One region of the Clostridium chromiireducens genome, then DNA from elsewhere that is predicted to be linked to it. Evidence: riboswitches for the same ligand, from Rfam matches in the RefSeq annotation. Region 1 holds a riboswitch; the other holds the start of a gene.

Region 1 (3,222 bases):
TGCCAAGGTACATAGTTATAATAAGAATTAGTTTAGAAGTCGTTTCTATATCTTGAGTCACTCCAGTAGTTAATCCTACAGTTGCAAAAGCTGATGTGGCTTCATAAAGCAGATTTATAAAAAGTTTATCAGGCTCCGTTATAGTTAGAACTATAGTTACTGTTAATACCAATAAGATAGCTATAGAAAATAGAGTAAATGCTTTATATACTGTTTCTTTAGAAAATCTCCTTCCAAAAGCTTCAGTATCTTCTCTTCCTTTAAGCACTGATACTAAACTAAAAGCAAGTACTCCAAATGTAGTTACCTTAAGACCTCCAGCTGTTGATCCAGAGGCTCCACCGATAAACATTAGTATTATTGTCATAAGTTTACCAGCTGTAGTCATACCATCAGTTGAGATACTATTAAATCCAGCAGTCCTTGGTGAAACAGAAGCAAAAAAAGCATTAAGTACTTTATCTCTAAAATTCATAGACCCAAGAGTTTCAGGATTTTTATATTCAATGAGTAACATAAAGATAAAACCAAAAGCAATTAAAACAGCTGTTATGTATATTACAATTTTAGAATGAGTAGATAGTCTTTTAGCTTTGCTATAATTAAATATCTCTAGTGAAACAGTAAAGCCAAGTCCTCCAATAATTATTAATGCACTTATGGTTAATAAGACGGTAGAATTACTTGAGTAACTTACTAAACTGGTATAATCTCCAAACAAGTCAAAACCTGCATTACAAAATGCGGAGATTGAATGAAAGATACTATAAAATATTCCAGTTTTTAATCCAAACTGCGGGATGAATTGTGTTGATAGTAATACTGCACCACAAATTTGTATAACTATCGTAAAGCCTAAGACATACTTAACCATTTTAACGAGGCCTTGTATATTAAAGGTATTCATAGATTCTTGAATAATAAGTCTATCTTTAAGGGTTATTTTTTTTCCTAATAAAATAGCTATAAAAATAGTGAAAGACATGAAACCAAGACCACCTGTTTCAATTAAAAGCATTATTACTGTTTTACCAACGTTGCTCCAGTGAGTACCTGTATCTAAAGTGACAAGTCCTGTGACACACACCGCTGAAGTTGATATAAAGAGTGAATCTAAAAAATTTGTACTTTCTCTGTTTGCTGATGAAATTGGTAAGCTAAGCAAAACGGCACCTACCAAAATAACTAATGCGAAGCCCATTGAAAGTACTTGAACAGCATTAAGGCTTGGTTTTTTTACTAAAATATCTGTCATATGCATCTCCTCAAGGTTAATAACCTTATTTAGAATATTAATTATAAAATGCATTTTTCTCTGCTCTTTATAAAAATCTTTGTTATTATTCTACATTTAATAGTATTTTAACAGTTTTCATTTTTATTTCAATGTAATTTTTTACAAGAGAAAGGCATAACAATTTAATATTTATTGCTTTTTTATTAGGTTAAACCATGATATTAAATTATATATTTAAAATAAGAAGGATGATAATTGAAAGGATAGGAAATAGATTAATGTTCGTATTATGTATTTAAATAGATAAATACACATAAAAAACACGAATTAAATTTGAAATAAACGTTTCAAATTCAATAAAAATTTGTAAAAGTTCTTGCGTTAATAAAATAATGCATATATAATTTAATTAAAATAATAGAATGTTCGGATGAAGATAGTGGGAGAGTTATTACTAAATCTATTTTTATTAAAATAGATTTAGTAATACACCGAAGAGGGGAATCTTTCAGGTAATAAGGACCGCTATTGGACGAAACTCTGGAGAGACTCATTTAATTATGAGCACCGAAGGAGCAAGGTAACTATAGTAATTTAATATGGTTTCTAAAGTGAATTATTTTCAGAAACCTTGAAATAAACTATTAAAGTTACTGAAACTCTCAGGTAAAAGGACAGGGGATAGGATTAACCAAAAATAATTTTTGGTTTTATTCTTATTTTCCCGCCTAATAAAAAATAGGGGGATTTTTTTATGTTATTATCAAATTTATTATTATCAACATCAGGAATTAAGGTCTTTTTAGACGCAATTGACAGCATCGTTTGGGGGCCGCCATTATTAGTTCTTTTAATGGGGACAGGAATTTACTTAACAATTCGCCTTAAATTACTTCAAGTATTCAAATTACCGCTTGCATTAAAGTATGTTTTTGGTAAAGATGATGAGGCAAATAATGATGAAGCAGAAGGAGATGTATCAAGCTTTCAGGCATTATGTACGGCATTATCTGCAACTATAGGTACAGGTAATATTGTTGGGGTTGCAACTGCAATTTCAGCTGGTGGACCTGGAGCATTATTTTGGATGTGGCTTGCAGCATTCTTTGGGATGGCAACAAAATATTCAGAAGGCTTACTTGCTATAAAATACAGAGAAGTCGATGAAAATGGCCAAATGTCTGGTGGACCAATGTATTATATTCAAAATGGTTTAGGTCTTAAATGGCTTGCTAAATTATTCGCATTCTTTGGTATTTGTGTTGCACTATTTGGAATAGGAACATTTGGACAAGTTAATTCAATTGCAGCAGCAGCAAAAAGTTATAATGTACCATTAATAGTAACAGCTGTAGTTGTAACAGCATTAGTTGCAGCCATAACACTTGGAGGAATACAAAGAATATCTAAAGTTTCAGAACTTATTGTACCATTCATGGCAGCAGCTTATATACTTGGATCAATTGCAGTTCTAGTATGCAATTATAAAGCCATTCCAGCAGCCATAGGCCTAATTATAACAAGTGCGTTTAATCCTCAATCAGTTCTTGGAGGAACAGCGGGTGTCACAGTTATATTAGCAATGAGAAGTGGGGTAGCAAGAGGAATATTTTCAAATGAATCAGGTCTTGGTAGTGCACCAATTGCAGCAGCAGCAGCAAGGACCAAATCACCAGCAAGACAAGGGTTAATAACAATGACAGGTACTTTTTTCGATACAATAATAGTTTGCACTATGACAGGACTAGTGATAGTACTTACTGGATCTTGGAGCCAAGGAATGAGTGGGGCAGTTTCAGGAGCTGACTTAACTACAGTGGCTTTTCAAGCAGGGCTACCAATTGCAGCGCTTGGAAAATTCATCGTTAATGTTGGATTATTATTTTTCGCATTCACAACAATAATTGGATGGAATTATTATGGTGAAAGATGCACAGAGTATCTTTTTGGTGTTAAAGGAATATTACCTTATAGAATAATATATA
Region 2 (3,222 bases), on a different contig from region 1:
ATAAAAAACACGACTGTCTACAAGAAGCTCTGCCAGCCTCATATATACAATCGCGTTTTTTAAACATCTTTTTTTATTTTTATTGTTAAACTATACTAGATTTCTCTTTAAAACTTCTCTACTTTTCGCTTTTGATTTAAGCATTTTATATATCACTGCAAGCATTATAAACCATATAGGTGTTACAAATAAAGCTACACGAGTTTCATTATTAAATGCTAATGTAATTATAACAAAAGCTAAAAATGCTAGAATTATATAGTTCATAATTGGGTAAAGCGGCATTTTAAATTTGTTCTTCGCAGCAAGTTCAGGATTAGTTTTGCGATATTTCAAATGGCAAATAACTATAATTGCCCAAATGAAGATAAAACAAAATGTTGATATACTTGTGATTAAAACAAATACTCCTTCTGGCATAATATAATTCAAAATGACTGAAATCAAGATAACAATCGCTGAGAACATTGTAGCATTAGCAGGTATTTGATTAGAAGTTAATTTATTCATTGACTCAGGTGCATTTCCTTCTTTTGCAAGAGAGTAAACCATACGACTTGTACTAAATATGCCACTGTTACATGCAGAAGCCGCTGATGTTAATACAACAAAATTTACAATACTTGCTGCTGCTGCAATTCCTACTGCCGAAAACACTTGTACAAATGGACTTTTATCTGGATTAATTGAAGTCCATGGGTATATGCTCATGATAATAAAAAGAGCTCCTACATAGAAAATAATGATTCTAATTGGAATATTATTAATAGCCTTTGGAATAACACGTTCTGGATCTTCAGTTTCACCAGCTGTAAGTCCTACTAATTCGATTCCAGTAAAAGCAAATACAACCATTTGGAATGAAAGAATAAATCCAGTTGCACCTTTTGGGAACATTCCACCATGACTCCAAAGATTTGTAAAGCTAGCTGCACCAGCATCTGTAGAAAATCCTTTAATAACCATAAATGTACCGATTATAATTAGTGCTAAAATTGCAACAACTTTAATTAAGGCAAACCAGAACTCCATTTCACCAAATAACTTTACTGCAGTAAGGTTCATAATCAATAAAATTACAAGGATTATAAGACTCGGAACCCAATTAGCTATATTCGGGAACCAGTATTGTATGTAAAGTCCCGCAGCCGTCACATCCGCCATCGCAAGTGAGATCCAGCAGAACCAGTAGGTCCATCCAGTAATAAACGCTGCTCTTTCTCCTAAATAATCATATACAAAGTCTACAAATGAGTGATAGTTTAAATTAGAAAGTAATAATTCCCCAAGGGCACGCATAATAAAAAAACAAATTATTCCTGTTATCATATACGCAAATAATATAGATGGTCCTGCCAAGTGAATAGATCTTCCCGAACCAAGGAATAATCCAGTACCGATTGCGCCTCCAATTGCGAGTAATTGGACATGACGATTTTTTAGTCCTCTTGATAAATTTTGATTTTCTGATTTTAAATGATCCATTTTATCCCTCCATCTTAGTAAAAAGGCTTGTACTTAAAATCGCCTTTTTCTATATAAGTATTTTTTGATCGGAGATACAAATGGGAATAGATAAGATCTAAATGAAGTAATCGACACTGCATTACCAATAAAGTAATTTACAATGTATTACTTTTGTAAGATATGTTATCTGTCCCCTGTCCTTTTACCTGAGAGTTTCGCTATGCAACTTTCGCATAACTTTCTCCTTCGGTGCTCTATTTCGAGTCTCTCCAAGGGTTCATCCAATAACGGTCATCTCTACTTAGGACATAAAAGAAAATAATATGCAAACATGCTGGTATATTATTTTCTTGAATGTACCTTAAAATAGGTACCTGAAAGATTTACTTCTTCGGTGAACGACCATAGTCGTTTCTCTCCCGCTATCTTCATCTGAACTTTTAAATTTTATATATAAATTATTAAAATTTACCGTTTTATCTTAATACATTTTTAATAAAATTGCAATATTTTTTTCATTCTAATCAAAAATAGATAATAATCTTATCATAATCAGCAAATTTTTATATAAGAAATGAACATTATGTTCTTCTAAAATTCCTAATAAAAACCCACGACACTTGTCGTGGGTTTTATGGTGAAATCCACCAATTTGGATTAAATTATTTCTCTAAACTGTGATAAATGAGCAATTACAAATTCTGCTCCTCCCATGCCCATAGCAAAGAACACTAAAATGATAACTAATATTATCGCACTAAAATCATATTGCATTTTTTCTTCACTATTTATCATGTAGGCTACGATAATTTCTATTCCTACACTTACCAGAATAATAGGCCACAGTGATGCGATGAAAAGAACATTAATATTATTAGTAATCATTCTAAGTAAAAACATTATCCCAAAAATAATCAAAACAATTCCTGATGTTAATGTGCCTACTCTACGTCCTTTACGCATCAATTTCACTCTCCATTTTCTTCCCTTTGATAAGCCTTATACCAATTGCAATAATTGCTATTCCTATAATCAATTGAGGAGATTGCCTCATAATATTATGAATGATATTATAAAATTCATGTGGAATTAAAGGTCGTAAAAAATCCATTATGTTTTCCGATAACAAATATATTCCTAGAAACAATAGTACTACTCCTGATATTAGTCTGTGTTTTGCGAATATATCTTTATCTAGTATTACTAACTTATCAATAGAAAATAAATATCTATCTTCTAAAAGTAATAGCTTATCGTCATCTAGACCCATTCTATTTGTACAATCAAAAAACGAGTAAAACCAAATAAGTGGCGCTATAAACAATAATGGCCCTGTATCAAGCCAAGAAGAAAGAAATATCAGAAAGAAAAATACGGACATGAAAGATACACCTGTCTTCATAAATCCCATATACATATGTCCTGCACCAGGCAGCATTGAAAGAACAAAGGTTAAAAATTTACTTTTTTTCTTTATCATTAATAAAAACCTCCAATTTGATTATTTTTTCTGAAAAGTTATTGAGATTTGCATTAACTGAATTCAAAACACTTAAATCTGGCGGTTTCACATAATTCACTTTTGAATTAGCCAGAGAGTTTAATCCATTTGAAAATACCATCATTAATGCTATACTAGCTGCAACTGCAACTTTAACACAGTAAAAATTAAACTGAATATTACGTCGCTTCTTATCTTTTATTCTAATCTGTACTTTTTCTTGAAATCCTGAAGGAGCTTCTGTAAGTTCATTA

Evidence for each region. A riboswitch is a leader RNA that binds a small molecule or an ion and turns the genes downstream of it on or off. The one in region 1 is predicted to bind glycine.
Region 2: linked by a shared signal. The riboswitch ahead of D2A34_RS06665 (amino acid permease) and the one ahead of D2A34_RS17315 (alanine/glycine:cation symporter family protein) in region 1 are both predicted to bind glycine.

The regions. Positions count from the first base shown of each region.
Region 1 covers NZ_QXDJ01000004.1:307,523-310,744, reverse strand. The annotation lists gene D2A34_RS17320 (TrkH family potassium uptake protein) at 1-1,255, opposite strand, end outside; glycine riboswitch at 1,668-1,772, shown strand; glycine riboswitch at 1,776-1,917, shown strand; gene D2A34_RS17315 (alanine/glycine:cation symporter family protein) at 1,992-3,222, shown strand, end outside.
Region 2 covers NZ_QXDJ01000002.1:296,521-299,742, reverse strand. The annotation lists gene D2A34_RS06665 (amino acid permease) at 91-1,485, opposite strand; glycine riboswitch at 1,652-1,750, opposite strand; glycine riboswitch at 1,828-1,899, opposite strand; gene D2A34_RS06660 (LiaI-LiaF-like domain-containing protein) at 2,125-2,430, opposite strand; gene D2A34_RS06655 (hypothetical protein) at 2,423-2,947, opposite strand; gene D2A34_RS06650 (hypothetical protein) at 2,928-3,222, opposite strand, start outside.